Regions from separate parts of the Ureibacillus thermosphaericus genome, predicted to be linked through region 4. Evidence: riboswitches for the same ligand, from Rfam matches in the RefSeq annotation. Region 4 holds a riboswitch; each other region holds the start of a gene.
The links. A riboswitch is a leader RNA that binds a small molecule or an ion and turns the genes downstream of it on or off. The one in region 4 is predicted to bind thiamine pyrophosphate.
Positions count from the first base shown of each region.

Region 1 (5,475 bases), 440 kb from region 4:
CCCTACTCCATGCCCCGTTAAATTCATAATGACTTTTAATCCATGATCTTTTGCTTCTCGTTCAACGGCTTTCCCAATTTGATTTAATTTAGAGCCTGCTTTCACTTTTGTCATTGCTCGTTCGAAGGCAGACTTAGCAACACGGCAAAGTTTTTCTTTGTCTTCATACCCTTCTCCTACAACAAAAGAAATGCCTGTATCGGCAAAATAACCATCTAATGATCCTGAAACATCAATATTGACTAAGTCACCTTCTCGAATGACTTTATTGCCTGGAATACCGTGTGCAACTTCGTGATTGACGCTAATACATGTATATCCCGGGAAATCATATTCACCTTTTGGGCCAGAAATTGCTCCTGCTTCAGCAAACATGCGGCCGGCAATCTCATCCAACTCTTTCGTTGTGATGCCTGGTTTAGTCGCCGCTTTCATCGCATCCCGAATTTCCGCGCAAATGCGCCCAATTTTTTTTAACGCTTCAAATTCTTCTTGTGTTTTTACAATCATGTAAAAGTTCCTTTCTTCTATACAATTTCTTTTTATAATATAACATACTCTATAAAGTTTTTCGGAAATCCAAATTTAAATTTAGGAATGTACTACACAATATGATATATGATTTTACTCAAGAAATGATAGAATATATAATGAAAATTTTATTTAGACCTCCAAAGGTATTTTAATCATGTTATAATCAAACATTATAAACATTAGGAGTTTTATCATTGCGAATTAAAGAGTGGGATTTATTAAGAGTTATTGCATGTTTATCAATTTTACTATTACATTCAACTACTTTTTATAACCTAGAATCAGGTCTTTCTGAAAATTCAGTAGTGGTTCATTATATCCGAATACTTCTATGTTATGCTACACCGACATTTATTTTACTATCCATCATCATTCTTGCAGCAAAATATAAAGATGGAATCCCACAATCGTTTTGGTCAAAACGGCTTCAATTCATTTTACTTCCATATATATTTTGGGCTTTTATTGATGCCCTTGTCATTGAATATAACTACCAAAATGGTCTAATTTGGCAAACCTTTTATAACAATATCGTTCTAGGTGAATTTGTAGGTTGGTTTGTTTTAGTTATTCTTCAATTGTATCTATTTTTTTGGCTAATGATTAAATTTCAATGGCCATCTTTTGTCGTGTTACCTTTATGTGCATTGTTGTATTTTCTGCAGCATCGAATTTTTGATTTACCATATCCATTCTTTCAAGAAAATATGAAGTATGAAAAATTGTATGGAACAGCTTGGTTCGTTTATTTTGTAATCGCATTCATAATCGGTGCAAATTATGAAAAAATTCAGCCACTATTGAAAAAATATCGCATTTTCACTGTAATTTTCACGGCACTATCAGCTCTTTATATTTGGTATGGCTATAAATTCGGTATGGTTGAAATACATTCTAGAAGGATGGATTTGATTCCTTTTGTCGTTGGAATAACAAGCATGATCTTAGCCTATGGACAACTGATTCCATCTTTTAAAATTATTCGAATTATTAGTAAGTATGCATTTATAATTTATTTAATTCATTGGAACATACTATCATTAACCGCAAAGTACTTTGTATCATTTTTCAACAATGGTTATCTAGCAATTTTAGCAATGATGATATCAACGGTAATCGTTGCCATTACCATTTCAAAATGCATTTCGTATTTACCTTTTGGGAAATGGATTGTAGGTAAAATTAGATAAACGTATAAAAATTTATCCATAAAAAAGCGAATTAGGAAAACAATATTGTCTCCCAATTCGCTTTTTATTTTAATTCAGAATTGTAATCAATTTTCTTTTTTTATCAATCTTGGGCTTGCAGTAAAGATGAGCACCGCTGCAACTGCAGTTAAAATAATAGCCGGAACCATATATGAACCATTATACCCGATAGAATAAATCCAGGCATTTTGATCGCCTGCATATTCTTTGAAGAAAATAGCTCCTGCAAGTGTATGACAAATAAAGCGCAACAAACCGCCAATAATTGTTCCGATGATAACAAATAATGCAATTTTATTTTTACGATTTTCTGATACTCCATCTAACACTTGTTTACGAACAATTGCCGCAAATCCTACGAAAGTAAATGCAAAAACATAATCAAGCAATGCTTGAGCCCAATGGACAATATAAGGATTAATTGTCATGTTCAATAATCCTACAATCAATCCAGTCATAAGTCCTGCAGATAGTCCCCAACGAATAGCGATTAAAATAATAGGCAGCATAACTAAACTAACGGATCCACCCTGCGCCCAAATAGAAAATTTCAATTGGTCTAACACATAACCAATTGCAGCAAAAATCGCAATTTCAACCATCCATAATAATTTTTGGTTTCTCATTCAATTATCTCCTTTCTCTTCGTTTATAGAACTTGAGAGAAGGATAGAAAACTACAAAATAAAAAACGTCCGGACAGAGCCGAGACGTCTTTGTTTCGGTTTCTATCCACATCCCTACGCAAGTACTAACTTACAGGTTCTAAGGGTTAGTGCATCCGGCACACTCTCAGCTGACTTCATCAGCACCCCTTGTGGTACAAATCTTATATTCTATTGGGAATAATGTCATTTTATCAAATTATATGAAGATTGCAACCTCATTATTTACTTTAATATAATGGATGTTTTACTATAGCCCTCTTTTAATTTTTCTACTTGTAATATAGCAGGCATTGCCGATTTTAATTCCTCCACATGAGAAATAACCCCTATCATTCGGCCGGATTTTTGTAGTTCAATGAGCGTATCAATTGCTTTCATCAACGATTCTTCATCAAGGGAGCCAAAACCTTCATCAATAAACATTGTTTCGATTTGAACATTTCCTTGGAAGCTTTGAATCACATCCGCCATTCCTAGTGCTAAACTTAACGAAGCATTAAATTTCTCTCCGCCAGATAAAGTTTTTACATCTCTTGCTTGTCCAGTGTATGCATCATATACATCTAATCCTAATCCACTTTGCCTACCGTAGGACTCCAATCGGTCAGAAACTTGCAAATAATATTGACCGTTCGATAAATTTTTCAAGCGAAGATTGCTTGCTTCTGTAATGAGCTCTAAATACCCCATTTGTACATAGCGTTCAAAGGAAATTTTTTTGCTGTTGTGTCCACGAAGTAAATTATATAAATCTATGATTTGATTCGATTTTTCTTCCATTTGAAATATATTATTGGCAAGTCTTTCAAGCTTCTCTGCAAAGTCGATGCAATGTTTTTCACAGGCTTTCGAATAGTTTAATTCATCTAACGCTTTTTCATAATTAAACTGCAACGCTTCCAATTCTTTTTCAGCTTCTGTTAAATCGACCTTTTCTTTATCTTTTAATTTTTCTGCTTCCTCTTTCACTTGCACTTGTAAAGAATGAAGCTCCTTTGAATAATTATCATATTGCATTTGTAAAGCTTCAATTTCCTGTTCTGGACGTCTAGCAAGTAGAAAATCTTCCGTCGATGTAAACCTTGCTTGTAGAAGAGCTGAATGGAAATTTTCCTTTGATTGTTGACATTTTACTTGAATATGTTTCACTTGTTCAGTTATTTGTTTAAATGCCTCTTCATTCATTACAACTTGTTTGTTAGCTTCCTGATACTGCTTTTGGGCTGTTTCCCAAGATTGTTTTAATTGTTGCTTATTGCTGATTGCTTGTTGAAGTGCAACTTGTAATTGGGAAAGGTCTTTAATCTCTTCTGGTATTAATTTTTTTTGTTGTTCTAAAATCGTACTATTCTGCGTGTATTGTTCATGTTTTTCATGATACTGACGTTCGATTTCCTTACGAAAATGAACTAATTGTGCATTTTCATCTTGCAGAATTTTTATTTGTTTTTTATTTAATGTAAGTACTTCTTTTTGACGTTCTTTTTCTTTTATAGCAATATTTATATCTTGTAATTGATGAACATATTTTTGATATTCTTTTAATGGCGCGTGATATTGCATTAATTTTTGTTCTATTTCTTGTAATTGATGTCGTTTCGATTCTAATTTCCCTTGAACAGCAAATTTCTTTTGCTGAGCTTCATCTAATGTTGCTTTCAGTTTTTTCAATTCCGTTTGATTAACGGTTTCAGTTGATGCTGTATGTTCGATTCGGTGTACCGTACTACCGCAAACAGGGCAAGGCATTCCAGGCAGGAGACTCTTCGCAAGAATGGCCGCTTGATTATTCAACCATTTTTCCTCTTCCTGAGCATATATATTTTGAACTTCTTCATAGGTAGATGTCGCTTTAAGCCATTCGTTTTCTAGTTTATGGACTTCAGCGTTTACCTCAAAGTATTTTGTGTAGGTATCTACAATTTCTCTTAATAGTCGTTGCTGTTCTAATAGTTCATTCAATGATTCTGTGTCTTCTTCCAGCTTTTCAATCATCTCGCTCAACTGTTGAATAGCCCATTCCTTTTCTTCGATCTGTTTTACTATGTTTTGTAGGCGAGTTTGCAATTGATTTTTTTCATTCAACAGTTTGTCCACGAGCTTTATTTGTTCGTTCATTTGCTCATAAATAGGGACAAGTTTTTCTAATTCATTTACTCGTTCATTCGCTTGTTCCCGTTCTTCCTCTTTCATTGCTTCCATCTTGAACATTTCTTCTGCTTTAGCAAATGTCCATTTTGCTGCTTCTAACAGTTTTGTAACGAGTTCCATTCTCTTTTCGATGGATTGTTTTTCCTTATCCAGTTCCATCAGATAAGAATAGAGTGGGAAAATTCGGCTTGCACGATTTGCTGCATCGATTGTTTGTTTTATTTGTTCATAATGGTCTTTTTGAGATTGTAAAAAGGATAGCTTTTCTTTTTTCCTTTCATATTCATCAATTTGATCATTTAACTTTTTATTCGCAACATAAACTTCATATGCCTCTTGATGTTTTTTGAAAGCTTCTCGATACATTCGTTCATCATCTTTAATTTTTTTCTGATAATATTGCTGTTCTTCTGCCAATCCTTCTAGAATCTGATAAATATTGGAATGTTGACTAAGCATTGTAAACAACAATGATTCTCGTTTTGGTAATGTTCCTTCAATTTGATTAATATAGCTATTTTTTAATGCCTTTGCTTCATTTAGTTGTTGATCCGCTAATCGTTTCTTTTCTTCCAGTTTATCAGCCATTTTTACAAAGCGATCTGTCTTAAAGATTTTTCTTAATATCTCTTCTTTCTCGTCCGATTTAGAAGTTAATAATTTACGAAACTCTCCTTGTGGCAGCATCACGATTTGGCTAAATTGTTCGTAAGTTAATCCAATCAATTCTTCAAGCTTTTCATTAATATCCGTCACTCGTTGCCGTTCCACCGCTGGAATTTCTTCGTTATTTGGCAGTATTTCAAACAACTCATATTTTTCACCAGTTGGTGTTTTTCTTCCTTTTTTCACATGGGACAACCTGCGCAAAACACGATATTTTTTGCCACGTATTTCAAAAACAAATTCAA
Region 1 is NZ_AP018335.1:3,431,449-3,436,923, forward strand. It holds gene map (type I methionyl aminopeptidase) at 1-510, opposite strand, end outside; gene UtA1_RS16605 (acyltransferase family protein) at 729-1,724, shown strand; gene thiT (energy-coupled thiamine transporter ThiT) at 1,811-2,371, opposite strand; TPP riboswitch at 2,466-2,571, opposite strand; gene UtA1_RS16615 (AAA family ATPase) at 2,636-5,475, opposite strand, start outside.
Region 1: another riboswitch for thiamine pyrophosphate. It lies ahead of thiT (energy-coupled thiamine transporter ThiT); the one in region 4 lies ahead of tenA (thiaminase II).

Region 2 (5,475 bases), 480 kb from region 4:
GAAAAGTTCTTTAGGGGTTGCGGCCATTCCAATCGTTTGAAGAAATGAGCGGTATGGCTTGATGTATGGCAGAATGTCTTCTAATTTTTCAAAAGAAATAACCCGAATTACTCGATTCAACGGACTTGCCGTAAAAACTTTTTCCTCTTCTTCATAAACGACCGTCCATTGATGTGTGGAAGTTCCAAGCACTTCTTTTCCTGTTGCTGTAAAAGTGCTCATTTCTTCCTTTTGCCGCCATGAAGCAAGAGCAACTGATTCTTCCATGGAAAGCTTACGCCTTGGATAACGCTTTTCGAAGTTTTCTAGCTCCCCCGCAATCAAGCGGGCAAATTCCACTGGCGATACTTTTCCGCCTTTTTGCACATAAAATAAGTGCGGTGAGTAACAACCTTGCTGATCGTAACGAATGACATCAAGTGCGGCTTGATGAGCAATTCGCCATGCTTTGTGCGCATCTAAGGCAGATTTTGAAATGATGCCGAAGCTTACTTTATGACCAAAAGGTAAAAAGCGAGTAGTAATGGGAACTTGTTTTTTTAAAGCTTGCAGCGTTTCGTTGTTACCGTATCCGATAACGAGATTCGACTTTTCAAATATCATCTTCTCTCGCTTTTCATCGCCGCCTTTCCACCACACAACTGCAAAGCAATTGGCAAGACTCGGCTCGGCCTCTGCTAAGGCTTTTGCAAACCAGCCGGCAAAAAGAGGTTCAGAACTTGAAACTTTTCCGATATTTCCTGCTTTTACTAGCAGACCAGATACGAAACTCCAAATAGGCAGTGCTGGAACATTCCCTGCCCATACATGGGTGATGAGTTCTGGTCCAATTGCTTTTGAAAAACCACCTTTTGCGCGCGGCTGAAAATGATCTAATAATAATGGATTTCCTAAATCTTCTACTAGGAAACGCTGGAGTTCGTGCTTGCGAAATGTTTTTAAAAAAGATGTAAGACCAAGGCGAATTACCTCCTCATCATAGCCGGTGACAATCGGAAGCAACTTTTCCGCCTGCTGTCGATAAGATGAACTGCGGTCCAAAAATTGTTCCGTTACATAACCGATGATGTCCACTACTGTTGATACCGACAGTGATTTTAAGATTTCCGCACTTTCTCTTTTCACCGTGTCAATGACCCTCTGCATTTGCTCTAATGTAAGGAGAGGCAGTTCCACTTCTAAATCCTGAAACTTCAGGATTTTCTTATCAAATTTCGATTCTCCGATATTTGGAATATACCCAGCCGTTATTCTCATTGTGCTGTTCCTTTCGCCATTTGAATAAATTCTTCTACCGCTAGCGAGCATCCCCTTGCCTCGGCCCCTTGAACTCTACCGAACAGATAAAATCCTTCATCAACCGCCATTCCTACATCTTCAGTAGCAACCGCCAATACGGAATTGAAGTTGGCTAAATCATAATGAACTAAAACGCCACGTTCTCCTTCTGCAACCTCTTCACCTGTTAATGGATTGATGACTCTCGTACGAATCCAACTAGGTCCTGTCTTCACAGATGGAACGACCTCATTGCCATTATCATAAAATTGTGTACTTAACTCCGTAATCCCGTACATATTGATGCAATTGATTCTTTCCACACCGAAATATCTTTCAAGCAACTGATAAAATTCATTTAAATCCAATTCCTTGGATTTATTTTTATAACCACCAGTATCAAGAATTTTGCTCCCCCTAGGCAGATTAAACGTTTTTCCTAAACGCTCCAATTCCTCAAACAAATGAACAAAACTAAAGCTTGCTCCGAGTAACGCATATGGTTCGCCTGTTTTTTCGGCATGTTCCAGCTCACTGATGATTTTTTCCATATGTAAGCCGTTCTCTTTTAATAAATAGCAGCTGTCCTCTGTGCCAAACTCTTTCATGACTAGGGCTAAATAATGGGCTAAGGATGAGTGCGGCATTTCCTCTTCAGTTGGAAACAAAATTCCCATGCGAATGCGATCTGTTTCTTTCATAAACCGTTCTTTAAAGTTGATGATCATGGAAAGTTCCCTGATTTCGAGAGTGGAATGATAGTGTTTGCCTTGTTTTCCTTGGGTTGTTCCGCTTGTCATAAAGACTCTGACTGCTGCCTCTGGATTTGTACATGTCAATGGAACCTCTTTAAAGGCATTCATCGGCACATAAGGAATGTCTCGCCAATTTTTCACAAGCCGCGGTGTCTTTCCTTTTTGGCGGCAAAATGTTTGATAGGGGAGATTATGTTTGTATTGATAATTAAAAATATGTAAAGCCAAGCTATTAAACTCTTCTTCTGAAGCTTGATTCTTTTTGATAAATTGAGAAAGTTCCTCTATGATTTCTCGTTGCTGAGTCATCGGTTTTCACCCTTTCCGCAAAATAAAATGCACTCTGCCTAAGCAAAGTGCATAATTCGACTTACTACACTCCCTGCGCTGGCATTACCCAAATCAGGTTCAAACGGTCAACGACGGATTAGTCGTACTCTCAGCCTGCTTCCGCAAGCCCCCGGTTAATATATTCAATTTCAATATAAAGTCTACTTATTCTTATGAAAGATTGCAAATTCTTTTGAATTATCACCCTAAAATTATGTAGATATTCAATTATTTTTTGTTGCAAATGCAACAAAGTTTGATTAAAATGAATTAAAAATATTGCATTTGCAATAAAAATGAAGGAGTTCATTATGAAAGAAGTTCTTCGTGAAATTGGGATGATAGCACGAGCACTAGATTCAATCAGTAATATCGAGTTTAAAGAATATGACTTAACAAAAGGTCAGTATTTGTACCTTGTACGAATATGTGAGAACCCGGGAATTATTCAAGAAAAGTTGGCTGAAATGATCAAAGTGGATCGGACAACTGCATCACGCGCCATAAAAAAACTAGAAATGAACGGATTTGTTGAAAAGCGAGAGGATCCACAAAATAAAAAAATTAAGAAACTCTATGCGACCGAGAAAGGCAATAATGTTTATCCGTTTTTAATAAGAGAACATGATCATTCTAACGCTGTAGCTTTACAAGGATTATCTGAAGCAGAAGTGGAAACATTATTCAATCTTTTAGAGCGGGTAAGAAAAAATGTTGAAAAAGATTGGGAATACGTTAAGAAGGGAAACAAACGAAATTATTGATATGAGGAGAGATGTTCACTATGACAATTAAAATAAAAACATGTACCCTTGAAGATTTGCACACATTACAAGAAGTGGGCATTGAAACGTTTTATTACACATTTAAAGATCAAAATTCACCTGAAAATATGAAAGTATATTTAGAAAAGGCATTTAATATAAAACAATTAGAGAAAGAGCTATCCAATATTCATTCACAATTTTTCTTTGTCTATTACCAAAATGAATTGGCGGGTTACTTAAAAGTCAATAGTGATGATGCTCAGACGGAAAAAATGGGCGATGAATTCCTTGAAATTGAAAGAATTTATATTCGAGAGAAATTTCAGAAGCATGGACTTGGAAAAGCCTTGCTAAATAAAGCGATTGAAGTTGCAAAGGAATGGAATAAAAAGAAAATTTGGCTTGGGGTTTGGGAAAAGAACGAAAATGCAATTGGTTTTTATAAGAAAATGGGATTTGTTCAAAAAGAATCTCATTCCTTTTATATGGGGGATGAAGAGCAGACTGACTTGATTATGATCAAAACATTGGAAGGTTGATTAGCATGTATATACTGAAATATTGGCATATAAATTTCATTTCTTATGATTCTATATTTCATGATTCAGTTAATAAACTTTCGCATTCGTCAAACAAATCATATTTATCATTAGGTTCGAACACATAGACTGTCCCCAATAGTTCCATTTGACAATTTGATTCAGGACCAATATACTGTTTTTGTATTCATCATTAAAGGAGGATTATTAAAAAAGTGACACACTCAATGAGACTACGTTTCCCAACTTTGAACTAATGAATTGAATATGTTCAAAGGCTCTGCTTGTGAACGGCAGAGTAAATGGGAGTAGTCTGTCCTTTTTTAATAATCTTCATTTTTCATTTTTGAACCACATTTTTGTAATATCACTATTTATGGTTGATATTAATTAATGGGTTAATAACGTCATTTCCGAAGGCAGATTATTTCTGCCTTTTTTCTATTATTAAGGAATTTCACTTTCTTTCGATAGATTTGTACTACACCTAAGTACAAGTCCTTTTTTGATGCCTATCTTGTCAATATGTTATTCCAAACTAATGAGGGCGGATCTTCTTCCATTTGCTCTAAATCGCAAGCAGATGCTTGTGATTTTTTTAGAAAGGAAGAAGAATTAATGACTAAAAATCGTAAACATCGAAGAAGTGAACCACCCAATTTTTTAGGACAACATTTAATGCATAATAAGAAATTAATAAATGAAATAGTAGAAATTGCAAATGTAACTCGACATGATTTAGTTTTAGAGTTTGGTGCTGGAAAAGGTGCATTGACGTCGGTGTTAAGTAAAAAAGCAAGGGGGATACTGGCTATAGAATATGAAGGAAAATTTGTAAGTTTATTAAAAGAGAAATTTGCTGAAACCGGTAATGTTAAAATCATTCATCACGATATATTACAAATTCAATTGCCGAAAGAACCTTTTATCGTTGTTTCGAATATTCCCTATTCGATTACGACGCCCATTATGAAGATGTTATTGAATCATCCGATAAGTGGATTTCAGAGAGGAGCAATAGTAATGGAAAAGGGAGCGGCAAAAAGATTCACCTCTCAATTTGTGAAGGATCCATATATCATTGCTTGGAGAATGTGGTTTGATATTCGATACGTAAAAGAAATTTCTAAGAAAAACTTTTCTCCCCAACCAAAAGTAGATTCGGCACTGATTACGATAAAAAGAAAAGTAAATCCAAAAGTTCCTTATAAAGATTATTTCATTTTTTGGGGATTCGCAGACTATGTATTGCAAAACCCGCAGATGCCAATTGACTTTGCATTAAGGGGCATTTTTACAGCACAGCAAATCAAAAGGGTTAAAAGAAGTTTGGGCATAAAAAGTGAAACGCCAGTTGGCATCCTATCAATAGAGCAATGGGGTATGTTGTTTGAAACGATGGTAAAATATGTTCCAAAACACAGATGGCCTAAATTAGACAAGCGGAAATTAATCAAATGGAAAAATTCTAAACGATAAATGAAGGAATATAAACATTATAATTGAAGGTAATCTAATTACTTTACCTCATACTAAACAATAAAATCTGAATAACAAGATGTATTTAGAATGGAAATTGAAGCAGATGTTAGGATAAAATCCTCCTAAATAGAAAAATAGCCCATGAAGTTTTGCACATTGCAAAATTTCATGGGTTTATATTTTTTTAGGTTTTAAAAAACTTTCAGGATATCCATTACATTCATCATGTACAAAAGTAAAAGAAGGATTCTCCTTTTTTATTATATTTAAGCCAGTTAAGTATCAACTTCTTTTCTATTAATTAAATGGAAGAATTTAATAACA
Region 2 is NZ_AP018335.1:868,565-874,039, forward strand. It holds gene UtA1_RS04205 (acyl-CoA reductase) at 1-1,257, opposite strand, end outside; gene UtA1_RS04210 (LuxE/PaaK family acyltransferase) at 1,254-2,342, opposite strand; TPP riboswitch at 2,396-2,507, opposite strand; gene UtA1_RS04215 (MarR family winged helix-turn-helix transcriptional regulator) at 2,675-3,127, shown strand; gene UtA1_RS04220 (GNAT family N-acetyltransferase) at 3,148-3,669, shown strand; gene erm (23S ribosomal RNA methyltransferase Erm) at 4,288-5,148, shown strand.
Region 2: another riboswitch for thiamine pyrophosphate. It lies ahead of UtA1_RS04210 (LuxE/PaaK family acyltransferase); the one in region 4 lies ahead of tenA (thiaminase II).

Region 3 (5,475 bases), 1.6 Mb from region 4:
TTTATAAACAAGGGAATGGTGCTATATAGCATGACCGAAGTATAAATCAATCATCTATTTGGTTAAGTTAAATAAAAAATGGAAAAATGGGTGGGGAATATTGATGAAGTTAAACTATTATATTGTGATTTTTTTGCTATCATTGTGCCTTGGTGTAGTTGGTTATCTATCTTATCAAAAATCAACTATTGAACAATCACCAGGAGAAAATGACTATACATTCAAAGAAGTTTCTTATACTGATGAAGAAAAAAAGATTTCAAAAGAATTAGAAGTTCATGCTTGTGAAAAAGGAACAATGCAATCACCTATACAAATTGAATACAAGAATGTTCTTCTTGAAGATGCCCCAAAAATCAACATACATTATGAAAAGGAACCTGTTGTACTAATAAAACAAAGAAATCAGTTTAAAGTATATTCGAAATCGAATACAAGTTTTATTTCGGTTGATAATGAACAATACAAATTTCATTCCTTCCATTTCCATTTACCAAGTGAACATCAAATCGAAAATCAAAACTATGATATGGAATTACATCTCGTACACGAAAATGAAAAAGGCGACCATGCTGTAATAGCGGTATTTATAAAATCTGGAGAAGAAAACGAAGCAATTAAAGAAATATGGAAGTTTATACAAGATGAAAATATGAATGAAAAAGAAATGGATTCATTCAATTTATTACAATTAATTCCTGAAGTAAGGGAAGGGTATTACTATTCCGGTTCTTTGACGACACCTCCTTGTAAAGAAGGGGTTGACTGGATTGTATTTGAAGAGCCAATCGAATTTTCAATTGAACAAATTACAATGTTTAGAGATGTTTTCGGTCATACGAATCGACCTATACAACCAACGAATGACAGGAAAATTTTTAAAATAACTATCAATTAAATATCCTAAAGATATTTCCTCAAACCATGTGAACGATTGACATTGAAAAGCACTTTATAAATATGTTGAATATTTTATGGTTCAATACAGCAAAGTTGTAGAACAATTTGTTTCTCATCTACTTTCTGAGCATTCATGTTTTAATCAGCTGTAGTAATAAAGTGAGGGAGTGATTCTACAGGTTGATTATTTTGAATTTTTTAAATGGTTAAAGAAAAAGGGGCGGTATCGCTCCTTTTTGTGTTAATTAAGCTCATAAATCGTTTTATGATTACTGTTTTAAAAATGCCTCACGTTATTGAATATTTTTGTTATTAAAGGAAAAAAATAACTAAAAAAGTGGTAATTTCCTTCATCCAGTTGCATAGTGAGGTGAATTGAATGATTATTAATATGTTAACTGTAATATTTGTCTTGATTTGTTGTATTGTAAGTTTTCTCCTTATGGTTTTCACAAAAAAAACTTTGTTGTTTCGATATATTCCAATAGTTATCATCACAGTTAGCTTCATCTTTATAACGATTAAATACTTCTTCTATTCATATTACTTGATAGTCACAAAATTATTTGATGGTGTAATCCTTGTTCTTTTCCTTACATTATGGTTCTTCATTATGATTGAACATGTCATTCTCGATTTCATTGAAGATTATTCAAACATCCGCTCATCTTTTCGTATCATGTATAATCGAATTAAGCGATTGAAGTTTCGTTATGTTCGATTACATTTCATAAAAAAAATTAAAAACCAAAGCCTACATTAGTGCACATATCGAATTGTTGAAGTAAACAGGAACAGGGAGGTTATATTCATGAAAATAACCATTGAATGGACGTATCATCATAAAGGATTGGAAACAACTTTTCGATCAGATGAAATGCCGCCAGTTCAAGCCCTATTGATTGCAGAAGAATTAAAGAAAACCGGAAAAGTAAAACATATGACCTTTATTGATCAATATGACAGTACATGGTCTGTTAAAGAAATAAAAAAATATTTAAAGGAAATCGAAACTGAGCCATCCAATGTGACAGTGTATTTTGATGGTGGTTATGATTTAGAAAGTCAAAAAGCCGGTTTAGGATTTGCCATATATTTTGAACAAAACGGAAAATCTTATCGAACTAGAAAAAATTTAATGCAACTTGGCTTAAAATCTAATAATGAAGCGGAATATGCGGCTTTATACGGAAGTATTCTAGAGTTAGAAATGATAGGCGTTCATCATCAAACTGTTCGATTCATTGGTGATTCACAGGTTGTTATTAATCAAATGAGTGGAGAATGGCCTATTTATGAAAAAGAATTAACAAATTGGGCGAATAAAATTGATGAAAAATTAAATCAACTAGGAATCAAATCTGAATTTAAATTAGTTTCGCGAAAAGGGAATGAAGAAGTCGATCGATTAGCAACTCAAGCATTGAATAATACCATAATTGAAGGAAAAATAGAGTTAGATTAATCGAGAAAAACTTGTGACATTCAATCTAGAATTTAAGTGATTTAGCTGTTTTATCTAGCAATCTTTTTAAATTCTATTAAATTATTTGAAAAAATAAAATGAAAATGTGTTATAATTTTCATAACAACAAAAAAATTATTAAATTTTGCAGGGGTGGCCTAAGTGCCTGAGAAGGTGATATCACCTAACCCTTAGAACCTGATGCAGCTAGTACTGCCGTAGGGAGCAAAATACCTTATCGTATGAATTTTATTATGATTATGTGTATTGTTGCTCTCCAAACTTGGAGAGTTTTTTTATTTCATATGATAATTGCAGGGGTGGCCAAGTGCCTGAGAAGGTGATATCACCTAACCCTTAGAACCTGATGCAGTTAGCACTGCCGTAGGGAGCAATGAAAGATTGTGTTCTATTTTCAAAGCTCTTTTGCGCCGTGCAAAGGAGCTTTTTTCTTTACATAAATTTTTACAATTATAGGAGGATATATATGAGCTTAATCAAAATAAGAAAAAAAAATCCATTAATTCATTGTATTACAAATACCGTTGTAACGAATTTTACTGCAAATGGTTTGCTTGCAATTGGAGCTTCACCAGTTATGTCAGATGAGCCATTGGATGTAGAAGACATGGTCGCTATTGCAAACGGATTATTAATTAATATTGGTACATTAAATAAAAATTCAGTAGAAGCAATGATATTAGCTGGCAAAAAAGCAAATGAACTAAACATTCCTGTCGTGCTTGATCCTGTCGGGGCGGGGGCTACAACATATCGTAAAGAAATTACAAAAAATTTATTAAAAGAGATTAAATTTGATTTAATCCGATGTAATGCTGGAGAATTAGCAGCAATTGCGGGAATTAATTGGCAAGCAAAAGGAGTTGATAGTGGAGAAGGAGAAATGGATATTACCCTTGTTGCTAAGGAAACTGCTCAAAAGTATGGTGCAATTGTCGCTGTATCTGGAAAAGAAGATTTCGTGACTGACGGTATAGAACACTATCCAGTTAGTGGTGGCCATGAGTTAATGACTCAAGTTACAGGAACAGGTTGTTTATTAAGTGCTATTTGTGCTGCAGCATTAACGTTGGATGGAGGAAAACTTGAAAATATTCGAAATGTATTAGCTGACTATAAAAAAGTCGCTGAAAATGCTTCGAAAGAAAAATACCTTGGTTCCTTCCAAGTTGAAATATTAAATGGATTACATCAAATTTCAAGAGGTGAATAACTGTGAATATTGTCTTGACAATTGCTGGTTCAGATAGCGGCGGGGGAGCTGGCATTCAAGCGGATTTAAAAACATTTCAGGAGCTAAATGTTTTTGGTACATCTGTCATTACCGCATTGACTGCTCAAAATACATTAGGCGTAGAAGGTATTTATCCTGCAACGTCTGAATTTGTGGAACAACAATTGAATACAGTTTTACAAGATTTTGAAGTGAAAGCATTAAAAACAGGTATGTTATTTTCTGCAGATATTATTAAAACGATTGCAAAAAATTTAATAGATAAAAATATTCAAATAGTCGTTGATCCAGTGATGATTGCAAAAGGTGGGCAAGCGTTATTGCAAGAAGAGGCCGTACAAGCGATGAAAAATGAATTATTGCCAATAGCAACCGTATTAACGCCTAATATTCCAGAAGCTGAGACAATCACAGGTATGAAAATTGAAACAGCAGATGACATTCAACAAGCAGCAGCAAAGATTTTGCAACTTGGTGTTAATTGTGTAGTAATGAAAGGCGGACATTTGGAAGGTCCATCTGCTGTTGATACGGTCTTTTTTCAAGACGGCTCTTTCTTTCAATTAAAATCAAAACGAATTGATACGAAACATACCCATGGAACAGGGTGTACTTTTTCTGCAGCTATTACAGCAAATTTAGGTAAGGGGCTTTCGTTAAAAGAGTCCGTTATCGAAGCGAAAAAATTTGTTCAAATGGCAATTGAAAATCCACTAAATATCGGACGTGGACATGGCCCAACAAATCACTTTGCTCACCGTTTTGGTGCTAAAGTAGAGGTGGAAATTGTTGAATAGAACGGATTTAGCTGTTTACTTCATAATGGGTACGGAAAATTGTAATAATGAGTCCCCGCTATCAGTGCTAGAAGATGCTTTAAAAGCAGGTATTACGATTTTTCAACTAAGGGAAAAAGGAAATGAACCGTTAATGGGAAAAGAATTAGAACAATTTGCAAGAGCATGTCGATCCCTTTGTAAGCAATATGGAGTTCCTTTTATTGTGAATGATGATGTGGATCTTGCATTAAAAATCGACGCAGATGGCATTCACGTTGGTCAAGATGATACACCGATAGAAGAAATTCGCGAAAAGTTTCAACACAAAATAATTGGTGTTTCCGTTCATAATAAAGAAGAAATGGTGAAAGCTGTCGAAGGAGGGGCAGATTATGTAGGGATTGGTCCAATTTTCGAGACGAAATCGAAGCCTGATGCCAAAAAGCCAGCTGGGGTTGATTTTTTAAAGGACGCAAGGAAAATGTATCCGAATTTCCCAATTGTCGGAATTGGAGGGATTACTCCATTCAATGCACATATGGTATTAGAAGCAGGAGCTGACGGAGTAGCAGTCATTTCCGCTATATGCAATAGCAATAATCGCAGTCAGACAGTCCAGCAATTTAAGGGAAAGTAACATCATAACAATAAGTAATTCTATCGTAACTTTTCTCAAAATAGAATAACAAAATTTAAAAATAAACTGAAAAAAAGGAATTTACATAATAATATAATTCGTTTATAATAGTAAACGTATTTGAATATGGAGCAAAACATGGTGGAGTCTGTCAACAAGGCTACCACCATGTCTTTTTTTTGCATCCATCTATTATTACAACAAGGGGGTAACTATTGTGGATGTATTTGAATTTATTTTACAAATTGTACTCGTGTTGCTCGTTGCGAAAATAGCTGGTCAAATCAGCATTCGCCTAGGACAACCATCCGTATTAGGCAAAATCATTGCGGGTATCGTTCTTGGGCCGGCTGTTCTTGGATGGATAGAACAAACGGAATTAATTCATGTGTTCAGTGAAATCGGAGTATTATTATTAATGTTCCTTGCTGGACTTGAA
Region 3 is NZ_AP018335.1:2,290,425-2,295,899, forward strand. It holds gene UtA1_RS11030 (carbonic anhydrase) at 104-898, shown strand; gene UtA1_RS11035 (reverse transcriptase-like protein) at 1,712-2,365, shown strand; TPP riboswitch at 2,505-2,607, shown strand; TPP riboswitch at 2,672-2,773, shown strand; gene thiM (hydroxyethylthiazole kinase) at 2,853-3,599, shown strand; gene thiD (bifunctional hydroxymethylpyrimidine kinase/phosphomethylpyrimidine kinase) at 3,602-4,417, shown strand; gene thiE (thiamine phosphate synthase) at 4,410-5,036, shown strand; gene UtA1_RS11055 (cation:proton antiporter) at 5,254-5,475, shown strand, end outside.
Region 3: another riboswitch for thiamine pyrophosphate. It lies ahead of thiM (hydroxyethylthiazole kinase); the one in region 4 lies ahead of tenA (thiaminase II).

Region 4 (5,475 bases):
CGGGTGATCCAATTGTGGCTTTACAAGAAGCAGCAAGTGGATTCATCTTAGTCATCTTGCTACTAATGATTATTCTCGCCCAATGGTCAACGAATACGTCAGCAAATGTTATTCCAGCAGCAACGATATTTTCAAATATTGGTGGACCAAAAGTGCCTTTCTGGGTTGGGGTAATTATTGCCGGCATCATCGGTATATTAGCTCAACCATGGAATCTGTTTGATATTCTTACTCAGGCATTACTCATCATTGGTGGTATTTTAACATCGATTGTCGGTGTGTTGTTTGCAGATTACTATATCCTTCGTAAAAGAAGAGTGAATGTTAAGGATTTATATGAAGTAGATGGTCAATATCGTTATGCTAACGGAATTAACTGGGCAGGAATGCTTGCATGGATTATTGGGGGAATTATTGCCAATTTATTACCGACCTATTCTTCAATTGTAGGATTGGTAGCAGGTGCGGTTATTTATTATATTCTTGCAAAATATTGGTGGTTTAAAAAATATCCTCAAGCTGAAATAGTAGATCCAGATGATTCCAAATATTTAGGAATTACAGCTGGTAGGGACTGGATGATTGATGGTACAGAGACGGATGTAGAAGTGATCTTTGGAGAGCTAGAGGTGGAGGCAACCGAGCAAGTCATCCCATCGAAAAACATAGAATGAGGTGATTTGATGTCTGAAGAATATAAGGAGTTTCTTAAAGAAAAAGAAATTATTGAAAAGTATTTAGAAAAGGGATTAAAAATAGAAAAAATTTACGAAAACTTAGATGGTACAGTTGTAAAATTTTCAAATAGTGATGAAGAAATAATACTTACAACTCCAAATGCTAGAAAATTAATAGTTACAAAGTTGATACATGCTTGATTCTTTCGTGCTTAACATGTGTTGTTAAGCACTTTTTTATTTGCATAAAACTCTCCTACATAAAGGAAATTGGAATGTAAAATAATGGACTTTATTGTCATAGGAAAATCACTCATGGTTTAAAAAATTCGGGATATTCTAATGAAGAAAGGAGGATTCGTTTTGGTTCGAAAAATATTTCTCCCCTTATGTTTGGCGATTGTATGCTTTTATATATTTCCGACTTACGTAAATGCAAAAGAAACGAAGGAAAATGTTTATCAGGAAAGAATGAATTTGTACAAAAGCTACGAAACGCCATTTGTCCCATGGTATCGTTTGGCGGCGGTCGATCAATATGAAAGAAATATCCAAGAAGTACGGAAGGATATTCCGAAGCGTGAGAGTATCATCGCGATTCAGTTTTCTCCTGAATTTTGGGTTGGAGAATTGAATCCAAATGAGGAAGATACTTCACCTTTTTCAATTGGATATTTTGGGGGGAAAGGTCTTGATGGAAACGGAGATGGCAAGGCAGATCGAAATCATGACCAAGATATTCTTTATACAATGGCAACGTATTTAAGCGAATTTGGCCCGTCAGAAGAGGATTTTAAAACTGCCTTATGGGAGTATTACAAAGATGAAAAAATTATCAATCAAATTATAACCATTCAAATACTTTATAAACATTTTAATTCTATTGAGTTAGACAAGCATATTTTTCCCCTCCCAGTTCGAGGCTATAATTACAGCTATAAAGGAACTTGGGGTGCTAGCAGGGGATGGGGCGGAAGACGTATACATGAAGGAACGGATATTTTTGCAGGCTATGGAACGCCTGTTCTGTCAACTTCTTATGGTGTTGTAGAAGTGATGGGCTGGAATCAATTTGGCGGTTGGCGAGTTGGCATTCGGGATAATCATAATACGTATCATTATTACGCACATTTAGCATATTTCAATAAAGATTTGAAAGTTGGAGATATTGTAGAACCGGGAACAATTCTTGGCGCCGTAGGAAGTTCTGGATATGGTAAAGAAGGAACGAGTGGAAAATTCCCTCCACATTTACATTACGGAATGTATAAATTTAATGGCCGTACAGAATGGGCATTTGACCCATATCCACATCTTTTGCAATGGGAAAAACAAACAAAGAAGGGACAAAAATAACAAGAGTTGCTTTAGCGAAAAATCGCTAGAGCAACTTTATTTTATGGTAGAAGCCGCAAACATTTTTAGCTAAAAGTATTTGAAGAATATCCAGTCTGCTAAAAAAGATTATGCTTTTCAATGAGACACTGGGAAGTAGAAAGTTATATATAGTTGGAATAAAATCACTAGCATTGCACTAATTAAATCTGATGATTCAAAATACTAAGAATGTTCAATTTTTTATTGATTTCGAAACAAAAAAATCCTTTACAATGGAAGTACAGGTGGTTCCTGTCCAAATCCAATCGTAAAGGATAAACGTTATGGACAAGAATACACTAATTTCATCATTTGGTAAATGGGTTTCACCCATAAATATTCAAAAACTTAGCGAACAAGTCAAAGAATTGAAACAGGACTATTACACAAAAAAGCTGACAACAGAAGCCTATATTAAACTTTTATTGGTAGCCCAGCTGCTCGAATTTAAGAGCTTAGAGGAAATGAGTGATGCACTTGTAGACGAAGATCTTCAAAAAGCACTCGGATTTGAATCGATAAGTGCCTCTCAGCTATCCCGAAAAAACAATCAGATCAACCCACTAATTCTTGCAAATTTGTTCTTGGATCTTGTTTGGAAAATTCAACGGTACCATTATAAAACCGGAAAGAATATGCCACTGAAAATCATTGATTCAAGTACACTCCCGTTGAATTTGACCAATTATAAATGGGCAAAATTCCGTAAAACAAAAGCTGGTGTAAAGCTACACTTACGGCTCGTTTTCATGGATAAAGACCCCGTCTATCCTGAAAAAGCAGTGATTACGACAGCAAAAGAACATGACCGAAATCAACTCGAAGTCCTAGTGGATGATAAAGAAGCCATGTATGTGTTTGACCGCGGTTATGTGGACTATGAACGTTTTGATCGGATGACAGATGATGGCTATTTCTTCGTTTCAAGACTGAAGAAAAACGCAGTCATTCGTGAAGTCTATACATTTTCACTTCCTGATGATTGTCACGTTCTATCCGATAAAATGGTCTACATTGGTACCACACAAAATCGTACTGAAAATGTCTTTCGTCTACTAGAAGTTATGGACACAAAAGGGAACTTACTTCGTTTCATCACCAACCGATTTGATTTAAAACCAGAAGAGATAAGTGATATTTACCGATCTCGCTGGGCTATTGAACTCTTTTTCAAATGGCTCAAGCAACACGTAGAAATTAAGCACTTTTATGGAATGAGTGAAACAGCTATTCAAAATCAAATTTTCTTAGCCCTTATCACGTATTGCTTACATGTTCTCATTCAATTGGAGATGAAAAGTAAGAAATCTCTACTTCGAATTACTCGTTGGTTAAAGAGAGCTCTGTGGAAACCAGCTTATGTTTGGTTGCGAAAATTTGATGGGCGAGCCAGTCCATAATCTCCCTTTTGTCGTTGTCGCTCTGGTTTAACTGTATATATTTACCAAATGGGCAGTGCCACCTTTCTTTAGGTTTTGTCTTTTTGGCACAAATTCACAAAAATTAATTAACAGAAAATTCTAACTATATTTATGCAATGCTAATGGAATAAAATAACAAAATTTATATTCATTTTAACTTATTGAAAATTTTATGAGTTCATGCAATAATGATTGTAATTTAATAATGCATTATAAATCACTAGGGGTGCTAATTCATTTTAGCTGAGAGAGGCATTGCCTCAACCCTTTGAACCTGCACTAGGTAATGCTAGCGAAGGGAAGTGGTTGTTGGGACTCGTATTGTCTATTATTATATCTTTTTGCATTTCGGGTTTTAAGCCACTTCAATTTGAAGTGGCTTTTTTTAATGGTGAATTGAAAGGGAGGGAGAAATGATGAAATTTACTGACCGACTCTTTGAAAAGTATTGGTCAACTTGGAGAAAAAACCATGAACATCCGTTTGTGAAAGAGTTAGGTGCAGGCACATTGGACCCTGACAAATTCCGTTTTTATATGATTCAAGACTATTTATACTTAATCGATTATTCCAAATTGTTTGCTTTAGGTGCGGTGAAAGCGCCAAATCTTGAAGTGATGACGGTGTTTGCCAACCTGCTTTATTACACAATGAATGGAGAAATGGCGTTGCACAGAAAATATGCGAGTCGTTTTGGCATAACGGAAAAAGAGCTGGAAGAGGCAAAACCGTCTCCGGTAACGCTTGCATATACGCACTATATGTTAGCTGTTGCACAAAATGGTTCTATCGCTGAACTTGCAGCTGCTCATTTAGCTTGTGCATGGAGCTACTGGGAAATTGGATGTGAACTTGCTGAAATCGAGGGTGCTAAAGAACACGGATTATATGGAGACTGGGTAAAAATGTACAGTTCCGAAGAGTTTGGCCAATCAGCGCAATGGAATCTCGATTTGCTTAATCAATTGGCAGAAGGAAAACCGGAATCTGAACTTTTACGACTAGAAGAAATCTTCTTAAATACAACACGATTTGAATACATGTTTTGGGACATGGCATACAACAGGCAAATGTGGCCGACTGATGAAAAAGTCAATGCATGAAAGGAAGTCAATGTATTGGAACTGCATGCCATAACTGATGGAAAAAAATCAATTAAAGAGCTGAAAGAGATTATTACATCCATTGCCGATGTTGTTGATTACATTCATATACGCGAGAAAAGTAAAGTGCCCGCAGAAATCGTTGCGCTAGTAGAAGAACTTATTTATGCAGGGGTGGAGAAAGAAAGGCTTGTTATTAACGACAGGCTTGATATAGCCCTACTTACGGGTATACGGAACGTACATCTTCCAGCAAACAGTCTTCCGGCAGCAAAAGTAAAAACGGCGTACCCATATATGAGAGTTGGGGTTAGTGTGCATTCCGTTGAGGAAGCAAAAACTGCTGAAGAAGCGAGGGCAGATTATTGTCTTTTCGGTCATGTATTTGAAACGGACAGCAAAAAAGGATTGGCAGGTAGAGGAACGAATGCCCTAGGTAAAATCGTTGAACAATTGCAGATTCCCGTGATAGCGATTGGTGGAATTACGCCAGACAACGTTGAACAAGTGCTGGAGAAAAAAGTGCATGGCATTGCGGTGATGTCTACCATTTTCTCATCGAGTCAACCAAAGGAAGCCGCAATCCATTTAAAAAATATTGTTCAAAAAGGGGGATGAAGTTGCATCTTTACATTAATGGCCGAAAAACAGAAGTGCAAAGTAGTATTCAAAGTGTTGAAGATTTGTTGAAGTTTTATAAATTACAAGATCGCATAGTCGTGGTTGAACAGAATGGCGAAATTGTATTGAAAGAACAGTACAGCAAGCAGCAAGTGAATGATGGCGACAAAATTGAAATTGTTCATTTTGTTGGAGGGGGATAAACATGTTAAAAATTGCAGATAAAGTTTTTCAATCAAGATTGTTGTTAGGTACAGGGAAATTTCCGAATTTTGA
Region 4 is NZ_AP018335.1:387,252-392,726, reverse strand. It holds gene UtA1_RS01875 (NCS1 family transporter) at 1-674, shown strand, start outside; gene UtA1_RS01870 (hypothetical protein) at 684-878, shown strand; gene UtA1_RS01865 (M23 family metallopeptidase) at 1,041-2,033, shown strand; gene UtA1_RS01860 (IS4 family transposase) at 2,339-3,454, shown strand; TPP riboswitch at 3,688-3,793, shown strand; gene tenA (thiaminase II) at 3,892-4,578, shown strand; gene tenI (thiazole tautomerase TenI) at 4,594-5,196, shown strand; gene thiS (sulfur carrier protein ThiS) at 5,199-5,402, shown strand; gene UtA1_RS01840 (thiazole synthase) at 5,405-5,475, shown strand, end outside.